Regions from separate parts of the Streptomyces sp. NPDC057271 genome, predicted to be linked through region 1. Evidence: riboswitches for the same ligand, from Rfam matches in the RefSeq annotation. Region 1 holds a riboswitch; the other holds the start of a gene.
What was found. Region 1 has a riboswitch for glycine ahead of gcvT (glycine cleavage system aminomethyltransferase GcvT). Riboswitches for the same ligand answer to the same signal wherever they lie in the genome.
Positions count from the first base shown of each region.

Region 2: linked by a shared signal. The riboswitch ahead of gcvP (aminomethyl-transferring glycine dehydrogenase) and the one ahead of gcvT (glycine cleavage system aminomethyltransferase GcvT) in region 1 are both predicted to bind glycine.

Region 1 is NZ_JBHUYJ010000046.1:26,163-33,970, reverse strand. It holds gene ACFUJR_RS21710 (L-serine ammonia-lyase) at 1-604, opposite strand, end outside; gene glyA (serine hydroxymethyltransferase) at 758-2,014, opposite strand; gene gcvH (glycine cleavage system protein GcvH) at 2,035-2,415, opposite strand; gene gcvT (glycine cleavage system aminomethyltransferase GcvT) at 2,493-3,671, opposite strand; glycine riboswitch at 3,834-3,936, opposite strand; gene ACFUJR_RS21690 (AAA family ATPase) at 4,076-4,747, shown strand; gene ACFUJR_RS21685 (enhanced serine sensitivity protein SseB) at 4,840-5,580, shown strand; gene ACFUJR_RS21680 (enhanced serine sensitivity protein SseB C-terminal domain-containing protein) at 5,621-6,433, shown strand; gene ACFUJR_RS21675 (ABC transporter permease) at 6,744-7,748, shown strand.
Region 2 is NZ_JBHUYJ010000077.1:9,660-17,467, forward strand. It holds gene ACFUJR_RS28130 (DNA polymerase IV) at 1-637, shown strand, start outside; gene ACFUJR_RS28135 (PRC-barrel domain-containing protein) at 809-1,177, opposite strand; glycine riboswitch at 1,292-1,390, shown strand; gene gcvP (aminomethyl-transferring glycine dehydrogenase) at 1,570-4,455, shown strand; gene ACFUJR_RS28145 (DUF5999 family protein) at 4,557-4,763, opposite strand; gene ACFUJR_RS28150 (hypothetical protein) at 5,093-5,692, opposite strand; gene ACFUJR_RS28155 (glutamate-cysteine ligase family protein) at 6,171-7,670, shown strand; gene ACFUJR_RS28160 (CPBP family intramembrane glutamic endopeptidase) at 7,752-7,808, shown strand, end outside.

The sequences.
Region 1 (7,808 bases):
TCTCGTTCTCCAGCATCAGCGCGGAGATCGACAGGCCGGTCTCCTTCGCCAGGCGCAGCAGCTCGTCGCCCGTGCGGAAGGGGTACTTCAGGACCGTGTCGTCCGGGACGATCGGGCTCTCGCCCGCGACCGCGTCCTCGTCCACGACGAAGCCGCCGCCGACCGAGTAGTACGTCTTCTCCAGGACGAGCGCGCCCTCCGCGTCGTACGCGAAGATCGTCATGCCGTTGGCGTGGTACGGCAGCGCCTTGCGGCGGTGCAGGATCAGGTCCTCGTCGAAGTCGAAGGGGATCTCGTGCGCTCCGAGCAGGTTGATCCGGCCGCTCGACTTGATCCGCTCGACCTCGTCGTCCGCCGACTCGACGTCGACCGTGCGCGGAGAGTTGCCCTCCAGGCCCAGCAGTACCGCCTTGGGCGTGCCGTGGCCGTGGCCGGTCGCGCCCAGCGAGCCGTACAGCTCGGCCCGTATCGACGCGGTGTGGGCGAGGAGCCCCTCGTTCTTCAGCCGGCGGGCGAACATCCGGGCCGCTCGCATCGGGCCCACCGTGTGGGAGCTGGACGGGCCGATGCCGATCGAGAACAGGTCGAAGACCGAGATGGCCACGGGGAACTCCTTGTGGGGGCTAGACGCCGTTGTCTGCCAGGGTGGTGCAGAACAGCAGGAAAAGGGGGTGGGGCACCGCGCTCACTGTCCAGTGTGCGCGGTGCCCCGGAACTTTCGTACGAACGAGCCTTGGAACTGAAGCGTACGAAATTACTACAGGCCGGGGTACAGCGGGTGCTTCTGCGCGAGTGCGGTCACCCGGGCCTTCAGCGCGTCGGCGTCGAAGCCGGGCTTCAGGGCCTCCGCGATGATGTCGGCCACCTCACGGAAGTCCTCGGCGTCGAAGCCACGGGTGGCGAGCGCCGGCGTACCGATGCGCAGACCCGAGGTGACCATCGGCGGGCGCGGGTCGTTCGGGACCGCGTTCCGGTTGACGGTGATGCCGAGCTCGTGGAGACGGTCCTCGGCCACCTGGCCGTCCAGCTCGGAGTTGCGCAGGTCCACCAGGACCAGGTGCACGTCCGTACCGCCGGACAGGACCGAGACACCGTGCGCGGTGACGTCGTCCTGGACCAGGCGCTCGGCGAGGATCCGGGCGCCGTCCAGCGTGCGCTGCTGGCGCTCCTTGAACTCCTCCGAGGCCGCGATCTTGAAGGAGACGGCCTTGGCCGCGATCACGTGCTCCAGCGGGCCGCCCTGGAAGCCGGGGAAGACCGAGGAGTTCATCTTCTTGGCGAACGCCTGCTTCGCCAGGATGACGCCGCCGCGCGGGCCGCCGAGCGTCTTGTGCGTGGTGGAGGTCACCACGTCCGCGTACTCGACCGGGTTCGGGTGCAGACCGGCCGCGACCAGACCCGCGAAGTGGGCCATGTCGACCCAGAGGAACGCCTCGACCTCGTCGGCGATCCGGCGGAACTCGGCGAAGTCCAGCTGACGCGGGTAGGCGGACCAGCCCGCGATGATCACCTTGGGGCGGTGCTCCTTGGCCAGCCGCTCGACCTCGGCCATGTCGACCAGGCCGGCGTCGTCCACGTGGTACGCGACCACGTTGAACTGCTTGCCCGAGAAGTTCAGGCGCATGCCGTGGGTCAGGTGACCGCCGTGGGCCAGGTCCAGACCGAGGATCGTGTCGCCGGGCTGGGCCATCGCGAAGAGCGCGGCCTGGTTCGCGGACGCGCCGGAGTGCGGCTGGACGTTCGCGTACTCGGCGCCGAACAGGTCCTTGATCCGGTCGATGGCGATCTGCTCGGCCACGTCGACGTGCTCACAGCCGCCGTAGTAGCGGCGGCCCGGGTAGCCCTCGGCGTACTTGTTGGTGAGGACCGAGCCCTGGGCCTCCATGACCGACAGCGGAGCGAAGTTCTCCGAGGCGATCATCTCGAGGGTGGACTGCTGGCGGTGGAGCTCGGCGTCGACCGTGGCGGCGACTTCCGGGTCCAGCTCGTGGAGAGGGGTGTTCAGCACAGACATGAATCGATCCCTAAGGGGTCTCAGTTCCCGGCGGAGAACTCGGCGTACGCGTCGGCGGTCAGCAGGTCGTCCGGCTCTCCGGTGACGCGCACCTTGAACAGCCAGCCACCCTCGAACGGAGCGGTGTTCACCAGCGACGGGTCGTCCACCACGTCCTGGTTGGCCGCCACGACCTCACCGGTGACCGGGGAGTACAGGTCGCTGACGGACTTGGTCGACTCCAGCTCGCCGCAGGTCTCGCCCGCGGTCACCGTGTCGCCGACCTCCGGGAGCTGGGCGTAGACGACGTCACCGAGCGCGTTGGCCGCGAACTCCGTGATGCCGACCGTCGCGACGCCGTCCTCGGCGGCCGACAGCCACTCGTGCTCCTTGGTGTAGCGCAGCTGCTGGGGGTTGCTCATGACCTGATTCTCCTGGATCGGACGAGTGCTGATGAACGTGGGTCTTGCGGGGTGAGACGCGGAGCGAGACGGATGCGTCACTTCTGGCGCTTGTAGAAGGGCAGCGCCACGACCTCGTACGGCTCGTGGGTGCCGCGGATGTCCACACCTACACCCTGCGTGCCGGGCTCGGCGTGCGCCGCGTCCACGTACGCCATGGCGATCGGCTTTCCGAGGGTGGGCGACGGGGCGCCGGAGGTGACCTCGCCGACGACCTCGCCGGCCGCGACGACGGAGAAGCCGGCGCGCGGGACGCGGCGGCCTTCGGCGATGAGGCCGACCAGCTTGCGCGGCGGGGCGGCCTTGGCCCGCTCGGCGGCCTTCTCGAGCGCCTCGCGGCCGACGAAGCGGCCCTCGTTGGTCGTCTTCTCGAACTTCACGACCCGGCCGAGGCCCGCGTCGAACGGGGTGAGCGAGGTCGTCAGCTCGTGTCCGTACAGCGGCATGCCCGCCTCCAGGCGGAGCGTGTCACGGCAGGAGAGGCCGCACGGGATCAGGCCGACCGGGGCTCCCGCCTCGGTCAGCGCCTTCCAGACGCCCTCGGCGTGCTCCGGTTTCAGGAACAGCTCGAAGCCGTCCTCGCCGGTGTAGCCGGTACGGGCGATCAGCGCGGGGACCCCGGCGACCGTGCCCGGGAGGCCGGCGTAGTACTTCAGGCCGTCCAGGTCGGCGTCGGTGAGCGACTTCAGGATGCCGGGGGACTCCGGGCCCTGGACGGCCAGCAGGGCGTACGCGTCCCGGTCGTCGCGCACCTCGGCGTCGAATCCGGCCGCGCGCTCGGTCAGCGCGTCGAGGACGATCTGCGCGTTGGACGCGTTGGCGACGACCATGTACTCCTGCTCCCGGAGCCGGTACACGATCAGGTCGTCGAGGATGCCGCCGTCCTCCTGGCAGATCATCGTGTAGCGGGCGCGGCCCACGCCGACCGTGGAGATGTTGCCGACCAGGGCGAAGTCGAGGAGTTCGACGGCCTGCGGACCGGTGACGGTGATCTCGCCCATGTGGGAGAGGTCGAAGAGGCCCGCCTTGGTGCGGACGGCGTTGTGCTCGTCACGTTCGCTGCCGTAGCGCAGCGGCATGTCCCAGCCGGCGAAGTCGGTCATGGTCGCGCCCAGGGAGCGATGCAGGGCCAGGAGGGGAGTGCGGCGCGCAGCGCCTTCGTCCGGGGCGGTGGCGGGCGACGGGTGGGGGGTTGGACGGGGTGCAGACGTGCTCATGGGTGTGGCTCCCGGGTCCCAGGGCAGAAAAATCATGACGGGCGAGGACATCCTCCCCATCTGTCATGGAACCTGAGAGGTTCACCGAGGGCATCTCGTCTCCGAGAGTTCGGCTTGCACCTTGGGTGGGAACGCCGGAGGCGTCCCGCTTTTCAGATCTGCCTCATCCACGCGGTACGGGGCCTGAGAGATTCAAGGGAGGGTCTTGCTCCTTCGGCGCCCGGGGCCCACCGTGGTGGTTCCGGGACTCTCCCGCGCGGATTCGAGCGGCCGGTATGCGGTTGTGTGCGCTTGGCGCGCACATCATTGCATGCGGGGTCCGATCGGCAAATCGCTTGTGCCTCATTACCCCTTCTTTACACTTTGTGGGGAAGGGTCTCCCGGACCCGACAGGGGGAGAGAAGATGACGTTCCAGCACAGCGGCGCCTACGCGACGGGCACGGGGATACCGGCCCCGCGTGCCCGCGCCAGGACGCGAAGGCGCCGCTTCGCCGCGCCCCTGCTACGGGACCTGCGCGAGCGCGGTGGCCGAAGTCCCCGGACCCTCGCCTTCGCCGCGGGGGACCTCGTGGTCGTCTCCGGGCTGCCCGGAAGCGGCAAGTCGACCCTGATGCGGCGTGCGGCCCAGGGTCTCGGCATCGACTCCCAGGACGCCCGCGAGCGCTGGGAGGCCCGGCTGCCCGGCTTCCTGCCGTACGCGGTCTACCGCCCGCTGGCCCGGATCGCCCACTACGCCGGGCTGTGGCAGGCGCTGCGCTCGGGGCGGAGTCTCGTCGTCCACGACTGCGGGACGCAGTCCTGGGTGCGGAACTGGCTGGCCCGCGAGGCCCGCCGGCGCGGCCGCGCCCTCCATCTGATCCTGCTCGACGTCACCCCCGACACCGCCCGCGAGGGACAGCGCGAGCGCGGCCGCGGCGTCTCCGGGTACGCCTTCGCCCGTCACCGCCGGGCCGTCGGCCGGATGATCGGCTCGGTCGAGTCGGGCCGCCTGCCCCGCGGCTGCGCCTCGGCGACCCTGCTCGACCGGGACGCCGCGGGCGCTCTGCGCTCGATCGCCTTCCGCGCCGCCCACTGAGTACTTTTGGCCACGACGGCATCAGAGCGGCGTTAGGGTTCTGCCCCGAGGGCGTCGTGACCAGGGCGACGCGAGAAGGGGAAACGGGAACCGTGGACGTTACGTGGCCGGGCAACGAGCTCGAAGAGGTCCTCGCGGCCTCGCTCGGCAACGCCTCCGCCGGAGGAAGGCTCGTGGAGGTGCTCGGCCGGAGCCCCGTCTGGGTGCCGCTGCCCAACGGCGGCAGCCCCGAGAGCCGGGACCTCGACCTGCCCACGCTGGAGATCGACGGACTCCCGTACGTCCCCGTCTTCAGCTCCGAGCAGCAGTTCCTCGCCTGTGTCGGCAGCCACATGTCCTTCACCGTCGCGCCCGCCCGAGAATTCGCCCGCGGTCTGCCCCCGCAGCTCGGCATCGCCGTGAACCCCGGGGGCACGGTCGGAGCCCCGCTGCCGCCGCCCGCCGTCGCCGAGCTCTGCCGCGTCGGCCGCACCCCGCTGGACGGCCCCGCCAGCGGCGGCAGGGTCAGGCTCTTCGAGCCCGACTGGCAGGACGACCCCGTCGACTTCCTCTCCGTCGCCGCCGCCGAGTTCGAGGCCACCGGCGTCGTGGTCTCCGCCCGCCGCGCCCTGGCCAGCGTCGAGGGCACCGAGCCGGCGCTCTTCGTCGGTGTCGAGCTCGCCGCCTGGGAGGGCGTCGACCGGAACGCCCCGCTCGACGCCCTCGGCCGCGCGCTCGGCCGGATCGAGGTCGCCTGGCCCGTCAATCTCATCCTGCTCGACGTCGCGCAGGACCCGGTCGGCGACTGGATGCTGGAGCGGGTGCGCCCCTTCTATCAGCGGGCCTCCCTGTAACTAAGCTGGTGCGGTGGACGGAAGAGGGGCGGGAACCAGGGTGAGCGCGTCAGGCACCGGTGCGGCCGGGAAGGTCGAGCACATGCTGCGCCAGGTGGCACCCGGGCGCTACGACGCGTACGAGGAGCTGCTGCACGCCCTCGCCGACGGCAGCGTCTGGATGCTGCTCTGGCAGGGCACGCCCGGCGCGCCCGAGGCCCAGTACGGGAACATGGAGGTCGACGGCTTCGGGTACGCCCCGTGCGTCACCTCCGCCCAGGAGCTCGCCGCCTCCGGCTGGAACCGCGCCCACGAGGTCGTCACCGGCCGGGAGATCGCCCGCGCGCTCTACCCGGACCGCTGGGGAATCTGGCTCAATCCGCATGACGCGGGCGGCGGCGTCGGCATCCCCTGGCCCGACCTCCGCCGGATCGCCACCGGTCTCGACCGGATGCCGGCCGGACCGCTGCGGCTCTCGGAACCCGCGCTGGAAATCCCCCAGTTCTACGCCCTTCTGACCCAGAACGCCCATCGCGCCCCGGCCGTCCGGGCGCTGCGCCGCGCCTGGGTGCAGCCGTCGGTGGGATCTCCGTACCTCGCCATCGGTCTCGACCTCTACGACACCTCCGCCGCCGCCGTCGAGTCGGTACGGGCGATGATGCGCCAGTCGATCTCCGCCGTACCCGACGGGCTGCCCGTCTCGACGGTCGCGATGTCCGACGCGTACGACCCCGTCGCGATGTGGCTGCGGGCCAACGCGCGGCCGTTCTACGACCGCGACGCGCACGCCGCCCCCGCGCCGCCCGCGCCTGGCTACGGCTATCCTCCCCCCGGCTTCGCCGGAGGGACCCCCACCGCACCCCGCACGTACTGATTCGTACCTTCCGTCACCCCAATTGGCTCCTGCATCACAGGAGTTGGGTCACATGTCCGTTCTGGCCGAATAGCGGGCGAGATGGTCCGCTGACGTGATTCCACCGTCCGGATAACGGAAGGCAACGAACCGCATCACGGTTGAGCAAACATTCACCGTGAGGTCTGGCGGGTGATCGCGAACCCATTGAAGACTCCCCGGAACACCGGGCGTTCGGCCTCCTGGCCGCTGTCCCGCAGTTGTTCCACCAAGCCGCTACCCGCGGCGGGCAAGGGCCGGCTACCGGCGGCCGAGAGGGGTCCTGACCACGATGACGGCACCACTGCACGAGACGGACGTGGTCGACGCGACCACCGCCGTCGACGCCGTGCCCGACGCGCCGCCGGGCAAGACGATCGAGGGACGTTCTCCCTGGCAGATCGCCTGGATGCGGCTGAAGCGGGACAAGGTCGCCCTCGCGGGCGGCGCGATCGTGCTGTTCCTGATCCTGGTCGCCGTCTGCGCACCGCTCATCGTGGGTCTCCTCGGCCACCCGCCGGACGAGTTCCACGAGGACCAGATCGACCCGCTCTTCGGCACCCCGATCGGCTCCTACGGCGGCATCTCCTCCGACTTCCTGCTCGGAGTCGAGCCGGTCAACGGCCGTGACGTCTTCAGCCGCATCGTCTACGGCGCCCGCATCTCCCTGCTCGTCGCCTTCCTCGCGGCGGTCTTCGCCGTCGTCCTCGGCACGATCCTCGGCATCGTCGCGGGCTACTTCGGCGGCTGGGTCGACGCGGCGCTCAGCCGCGTCATGGACGTCATGCTCGCCTTCCCGCAGCTGCTCTTCACCATCGCCCTGGTCTCCGTGCTCCCCAACGAGCTGCTCGGGATCGAGGGTTCGGGCGTGCGCATCGGCGCCCTGGTGGTCGTGATCGGCTTCTTCGGCTGGCCGTACGTCGGCCGCATCGTCCGCGGCCAGACCCTCTCGCTGCGCGAGCGCGAGTACGTGGAGGCCGCCCGCAGCCTGGGCGCCGGCCGGCTCTACATCCTGCGCCGGGAGCTGCTGCCGAACCTGATCGCCCCGATCACGGTCTACGCGACCCTCATGATCCCCACCAACATCCTCACCGAGGCCGCGCTCAGCTTCCTCGGCGCGGGTGTGAAGCCTCCCACCGCTTCCTGGGGGCAGATGCTGTCGAAGGCCGTCAACACCTACGAGGCGGATCCGCTGTTCATGATCTTCCCCGGCCTGGCGATCTTCATCACCGTCCTGGCGTTCAACCTCTTCGGCGACGGCGTGCGGGACGCGCTCGACCCGAAGGGCGCCCGCTGAGCATCCCGCTCGGCCCCGACGACCGCCCGCACGCCCGTACAGACCCCGCCCCTGCCGCTG
Region 2 (7,808 bases), on a different contig from region 1:
CTTCGACGTGGACCTGCACGACCGGGTACGCATCCGGATCGAGGTGGAGCGGCTTGCCGAGCGGTGCGTGGGGCGGCTGCGGGCGTCGGGGCACTCGGGCCGCACGATCGTGCTGAAGGTCCGGCGGTTCGACTTCTCGACGCTGACGCGCTCGGAGACGCTGCGGGGGCCCACGGACGACCCGCTCGTGGTGCGCGAGGCCGCCGGGCGGCTCCTCGAGGGCGTGGACACCACGGGCGGCGTGCGGCTGCTCGGCGTGGGGGTGAGCGGCCTCGCCGACTACACGCAGGAGGATCTCTTCGCCCAGGCGGCGGAGCTGGCGGGGGAAGCGGGGGGCCTGGCGGCCCCGGGGGGCGGGGTGGAGGACATGCCGGTGCCCGCGGCGGCTCCCGAGCCGGAGGAGCCGCAGCCCCCGCAGCCCACCGAGCGGAGATGGGCGCCCGGGAACGACGTACGGCATGCCGTGTACGGGGCCGGGTGGGTGCAGGGGAGCGGGGTCGGGCGCGTCACCGTGCGCTTCGAGGAGCCGCAGTCGCCGCCGGGGCGGGTGCGGACGTTTCTCGTCGACGATCCGGAACTGGAGCCGGGCGAGCCGCTGCCGCTGGTGGGGGACGCCGGAGACGGAGCGGCGGCGTAGGCGTGCGCCCGGCCTTCGGGCGGGCTTTCGTCGCCGCCCGCACCAGCCGTGCGGACGACTTGGCCGGCATGCGGGTCTTCCCGTGGAGGGGTGCTGCGCCGCCGGCGGCGCAGGCGCGGTGGAGGGCCGACGGCTACCGGGCCGCTTGCCTGGTCCCGGGCGGTGCGGGCGTCAGGCGTCCTCCTGGCCCGCCAGGCGTCCGAAGTCGTGGTCCATCGGGGGCGGGGGCGGGAGGGCCAGGCTGTAGTGGCGGTAGAGCTGGAGTTCCTGATCGGGGGAGAGGTGGCGGCCCACGCCGAAGTCCGGCGCGTCCTTGATCAGGGCGCGTTCGTACGGGATGTGGAGGCCGTCCTCGACCAGTTCGCTCGGCTCCAGCGGGACGAACGCGTCCCGGCTGAAGAGTCCCGTGCGGACCGCTGCCCACTCGGGGACTCCCGTCGCGTCGTCCAGGTACACCTCGTCCACGGTGCCGATCTTGTGTCCGTTGCGGTCGTACGCCTTGCGGCCGATCAGGCTGCGCGGATCGATGTCGGTCTGCACGGTCCCTCCAACAGGTCGCAACTGCTCTACAAGGACTACGAAAGTGCACATCTGGGATGTCGGCCACTTGAGCGACGGGTCCGGGAACCGCGCTGGTAGGCTGGCTGTGGCTGTCGACACCGTGCGGGAGAGTCCTCCGGAGAAACCTTTCGGAGGCGCCGAAGGAGCAAATCCTCCCCGGAATCTCTCAGGCACCTGTACCGCACGGGCGAGGTCACTCTGGAAAGCAGAGCGGAAGTCCGACGGCATTCGCTCTCACCGACGGTGAAAACCGGCGCGCCCCTTCGGCATGCCGGTGAAGCTCTCAGGTTGAGATGACAGAGGGGGAGGCCGTCCGGGCACCCGCGCCGTGGTGCCCCTCGAAGGTCGTGAAGACCAGGAGGCCTCCGTACATGACCGCCCACCGCATTCCGCTCTCCGAGCTCGAACAGGGCATCCCGTTCGAGCAGCGGCACATCGGGCCCGACGCCGAAGCACGGGCCAAGATGCTCGCGCAGGTCGGCTACGGCTCCCTCGACGAACTCACTGCCGCCGCCGTGCCGGACGTGATCAAGAACGCCGAGGCGCTCGGTCTGCCCGCCGCCCGCACCGAGGCCGAGGTCCTCGCGGAGCTGCGTGAGCTCGCCGACCGCAACCAGGTCCTCGCCCCGATGATCGGCCTGGGCTACTACGGCACCTTCACCCCGCCGGTGATCCTCCGCAACGTCATGGAGAACCCGGCCTGGTACACGGCGTACACGCCCTACCAGCCGGAGATCTCGCAGGGCCGCCTGGAGGCGCTGCTCAACTTCCAGACGATGGTCGCCGACCTCACCGGTCTGCCCACCTCCGGCGCCTCCCTCCTCGACGAGGGCACCGCGGCCGCCGAGGCCATGGCGCTCTCCCGCCGTGTCGGCAAGGTCAAGAACGGTGTCTTCCTCATCGACGCGGACGCCCTGCCGCAGACCATCGCGGTCATCGAGACGCGCGCCGAGCCGACCGGTGTCGAGGTCGTCGTCGCGGACCTGTCCGACGGCATCCCCGCCGAGATCGCCGAGCGCGGCGTCTTCGGCGTGCTCATCCAGTACCCCGGCGCCTCCGGTGCCGTGCGCGACATCAAGCCGCTCGTCGACGCGGCCCACGAGCTCGGCGCGATCGTCACCGTCGCCGCCGACCTGCTCGCGCTGACCCTGCTCACCTCGCCCGGTGCGCTCGGCGCGGACATCGCCGTCGGCACCACCCAGCGCTTCGGCGTCCCGATGGGCTTCGGCGGCCCGCACGCCGGCTACATGGCCGTCCAGGACAAGCACGCCCGCTCGCTGCCCGGCCGCCTCGTCGGTGTCTCCGTCGACGCCGACGGCAACAGGGCGTACCGGCTGGCGCTGCAGACCCGCGAGCAGCACATCCGCCGTGAGAAGGCCACCAGTAACATCTGCACCGCGCAGGTGCTGCTCGCCGTCATGGCCGGCATGTACGCCGTCTACCACGGCCCCGACGGCCTCAAGGGCATCGCCCTGCGGACGCACCGGTACGCGGCCATCCTCGCCGCGGGCCTGAAGGCCGGTGGCGTCGACATCGTCCACGGAAGCTTCTTCGACACCGTCACCGTCCGCGTGCCCGGCAAGGCCGCCGAGACCGTCGCCGCCGCCCGCGAGGCCGGCGTCAACCTGTACCTCGTCGACGCCGACCACGTCTCGGTCTCCTGCGACGAGACCACCGGCCGGGCCCAGCTCGACGCCGTGTGGAGCGCCTTCGGTGTCGTCGCCGACATCGAGGCCCTGGACGCCGCCACCGAGGACGCGCTGCCCGCCGGGGTGCTCCGCTCCGACGCGTACCTGACCCACCCGGTCTTCCACGCGCACCGCTCCGAGACGTCGATGCTGCGCTACCTGCGCAAGCTCGCCGACCGCGACTACGCGCTGGACCGCGGCATGATCCCGCTCGGCTCCTGCACCATGAAGCTGAACGCGACCACCGAGATGGAGCCCGTGACCTGGCCGGAGTTCGGCCAGATCCACCCCTTCGCCCCGGTCGAGCAGGCGCAGGGCTACCTCACGCTCATCACCGAGCTGGAGGAGCGTCTCGCCGAGGTCACCGGCTACGACAAGGTATCGATCCAGCCCAACGCCGGTTCGCAGGGCGAACTGGCCGGTCTGCTGGCCGTCCGCGCCTACCACCGCGCCAACGGCGACGAGCAGCGCACCGTCTGCCTGATCCCGTCCTCCGCGCACGGCACCAACGCCGCCTCCGCGGTGATGGCCGGTATGAAGGTCGTGGTCGTCAGGACCGCCGACGACGGCGAGGTCGACGTCGCGGACCTGCGCGCCAAGATCGAGCAGTACCGCGACGAGCTGTCCGTGCTGATGATCACCTACCCGTCCACGCACGGTGTGTTCGAGGAGCACGTCGCCGACATCTGCGCCGAGGTGCACGAGGTCGGCGGCCAGGTGTACGTCGACGGCGCCAACCTCAACGCGCTGGTGGGTCTGGCCAAGCCGGGCAAGTTCGGCGGCGACGTCTCGCACCTGAACCTGCACAAGACCTTCTGCATCCCGCACGGCGGCGGTGGCCCGGGCGTCGGTCCGGTCGGTGTGCGCGCGCACCTCGCGCCGTACCTCCCGAACCACCCGCTGCAGCCGACCGCGGGTCCGGAGACGGGCGTCGGCCCGATCTCGGCCGCTCCGTGGGGCTCGGCGGGCATCCTGCCGATCTCCTGGTCGTACGTGCGTCTGATGGGTGGCGAGGGCCTCAAGCGCGCCACGCAGGTGGCCGTCCTCGCGGCGAACTACATCGCCAAGCGTCTTGAGCCGCACTACCCGGTGCTCTACACCGGTCCCGCCGGGCTCGTCGCCCACGAGTGCATCGTCGACCTGCGTCCGCTCTCCAAGGCGACCGGTGTCAGCGTCGACGACATCGCCAAGCGCCTGATCGACTACGGCTTCCACGCGCCGACGATGTCGTTCCCGGTGGCCGGCACCCTGATGATCGAGCCGACCGAGTCCGAGGACCTGACCGAACTCGACCGCTTCTGCGACACGATGATCGCGATCCGCGGCGAGATCGAGAAGGTCGCGTCGGGCGAGTGGCCGGCCGGGGACAACCCGCTGGCGAACGCCCCGCACACGGCCGCCGCGTTGGGTGGCGAGTGGAACCACCCGTACACCCGTGACGAGGCGGTCTTCCCGGCCGGAGTCTCGGCCGCGGACAAGTACTGGCCGCCGGTCCGCCGCATCGACGGTGCGTTCGGCGACCGCAACCTCGTCTGCTCCTGCCCTCCGCTGGACGAGTACGACCACTAGTACGGACGGCGCGGAGATGAGTCAGGGCCGGTTCGGAGAGTTCTCTCCGGGCCGGCCCTTGCGTGTTCCCTCGTGCGTGTCGTGCCCGACGTGCCCCGGTGTCAGGCGGCGGTCGTCACCCGGCCCGCCGTCAGCGGGCGGTGCGGGGCGATGATCTGGCCGTCCGGCAGCAGTTCACCGGTGTCCTCGAAGAGCAGGACCCCGTTGCACAGCAGGCTCCAGCCCTGCTCCGGGTGATGCGCCGTCAGACGGGCCGCCTCCCGGTCGGCGGAGTCGGCGGTGGGACAGGCAGGTTGGTGCTGGCACATGGATGGGTTCTTTCGCTGCGTCGTGGTGTCTGTCGTCCTGCGGCTCGATGCGGTGCTCATGGCCGCCCCCCCGTTGTCGGTTCGGTTGGTCCAGTGTTCCGCTACGGAAGGCGATCCGCAGGTATTTCACGGCAGCTCTTCCTACTGCATGAAGACGTATCACCCGCGTGAGCGGTTCAACGCAACTAGGCGGTCTCTTCGGGTGGTTCGGGGTAGCCCCAGTGGGCTAGTCCGTCCGGGGCGGGGCGTTCGAGGCGGCCGTTCGGACACCAAGGCGCCCCGCGGCCCGGTCCGGGCCGCGGGGCGTGACATGTCTCGGCAGAGGTGGCTCAGGCCGGCGCCGGGGTGCCGAACAGCGGTGGGGGAGCCAGTCGCAGGGTGAGGACGGGCAGCAGGTCGGCGACCCGGTGCGGCCGGTGCGCCGCGATGCCGGGCGGTGCCGGGGCGAGCGGGACGAGCAGATCCGCCGGGTCGAGCGAGGAGGCCGCTCCGTCGGCGTCCGTGTCGTCGTGCAACCAGAGCGTCAGCATGTACAGCTCCGGTACGGAGAGCAGCCGCGGCTGGTACACCGTGGGCAGCGACTCGGCCTGGAGCAGGGCGCGTTCGGTCGCCGTGACGTACGGGCCCTCGAAGAAGTGCGAGAAGGAGCAGCCGTCGGGGGTGAGCATGGTGTCGGCGGCGGCCACCGCGCGGCCGGCGCCCCGGATCAGGAAGCGCCAGCCGGCCAGCCGCGGACGCGGTGCCCGCCCCGACGGGACGACCTGATCCCGTACGTCGAGGACGTGGAGGGGCAGGGGTGCCTCGGGGCTCAGTGGCCCTTGGGCCGCTCGCAGGGCGGGAGTTCGCGCCTCGCGGACGGCGGTGGGGGAACCGAGGGCCGCGAGGACACTGCGCAGGGCCGGCGCAGGGGCCGGGGAAGGTCGGAGCATGATGGGTCGCCTCTCACTCAGGAGACACGGTGACGCATGGGCAGGTACGACGGCGCTGTGGGGTGCCGGGCCGAGGGGGCCATGAAGCCATGGCCGGGCGCCAACACTCTGCCTCGTTCGCGGAGTTTATACGAGACGTGTTCACGCGATGTTTCCTCTAGCGGGCGCCGATATTGCCGACAAGGCGTCATCCGGTCTTAACGCGGGAGCGATTCATCGTATGTGCGGCGCGTGCAGGTCATCTGCCTGCGAGGACTTCATCGATGCGGACGGCCGGATATCGACCCCATGCTTTCGTTGAATATGGCCGCGGAATATGTCCTCTGCGGATGCCCTTGGGTCGTGCCGGTCGATTGCGTGACCCAGCCTATCGTTCAACGAAGGCGGCCCGCAGGCGTTATGGATCAATCGGGTGGGCATCATCGTCCGTGACGCGCGCGGCCGTCGCCGTGGCCGCCCGATCGGGAGGGAAGCTTCCATGGGGGAGAAGGTCGTGGCAGACGGGTTCGACCTGTCCGATCGGCAGAGATACCGCAGGAAGCTCCAGCAGTGCCTGGCGGGGCTGGCGAGGCTCTTGGCGGAGAAGAGGTTCGACCGGCCGCGGAATCTGATGGGCCTGGAGATCGAACTCAATCTCGCGGGCGCCGACGGCATGCCGAGGATGGTCAATGGCGCGGTCCTCGAGCGTATCGCCAGCACGGATTTTCAGACGGAGCTGGGAATGTTCAACCTCGAAGTGAACATCGCTCCGCACCGACTCGGAGGTCGCGTTTTCGACCGGCTCGCGGAGGAACTCACGACAGGTCTCGGATATGCCGATCGCAAGGCCCGCGAAGTCGACGCGGGCGTGCTCATGATCGGAATTCTGCCCACGCTCGCGCAGGACGACCTCGTCTCCGAGAACATCTCGACCGTCGACCGGTACACCCTTCTCAACGACCAGATCGTCGCCGCCCGCGGCGAGGACTTCACGCTCGACATCCACGGTGTCGAGGGGCTCACCTGCACGGCCACGTCGATCGTGCCCGAGGCGGCCTGCACCTCCGTGCAACTGCACCTCCAGGTCACGCCCGCCCGGTTCGCCGCGGTGTGGAACGCGGCCCAGGCCGTGGCGGCGGTCCAGATCGCCGTCGGCGCCAACTCGCCGTTCCTCTTCGGCCGGGAGCTGTGGCGTGAGTCCAGGCCTCCGCTCTTCACCCAGGCCACGGACACCCGGCCGCCCGAACTCCAGGCGCAGGGGGTGCGGCCGAGGACCTGGTTCGGGGAGCGGTGGGTGGACTCCGTGTACGACCTCTTCGAGGAGAACCTGCGGTACTTCCCCGCCCTGCTGCCGATCTGCGACGAGGAGGACCCGCTCCTCGTCCTCGACCAGGGCGGGGTGCCGCGGCTGCAGGAGCTCGTCCTGCACAACGGCACGGTCTACCGCTGGAACCGCCCGGTCTACGGCTGGGTCGACGGTGTCCCGCATCTGCGCGTGGAGAACCGGGTGCTGCCGGCCGGCCCGACGGTCACCGACGTCGTCGCCAACGCGGCCTTCTACTACGGACTGGTACGGGCACTGGCCGAGGACACCCGGCCGATCTGGAAGCGGCTGCCCTTCGAGGACGCCGCCGCGAACTTCGACATCGCCTGCCGCCACGGCATCGAGGCGGAACTCCGCTGGCCGCGACCGGGCCGCTCGGGCGGGGTGGCTACCGTCCCGGCGGTACGCCTCGTCCTCGACGAGCTCCTGCCGCTGGCCGCGGCCGGGCTCGACGCCTGGCACGTCGAACCGGCGGACCGGGACTTCTATCTCGGGGTGATCGAGGAGCGCTGCCGGGGGCGGGTGAACGGTGCCTCCTGGCAGGCCGACACCTTCCACAAGGCGCTGGAATCCGGCCTCGGCCGGAAGGCGGCGCTGGCGGCCACGACCCGCCGGTACGCCGAGCTGACGCACGGTGGCGAGCCGGTGCACCGATGGCCCGTGGGGATCGACTGACGCACCCGGAACGGGGCGCGCAGGCACTCGGAATGGCGCGCGCCCCGGCCTGTCACGCATGATCTCCGTACCCGGTACGCGATGGGGAAGTGGAGAACAGGTGTGGTGTCGGATCAACGAGTGGTGCCCGCTGCCCTT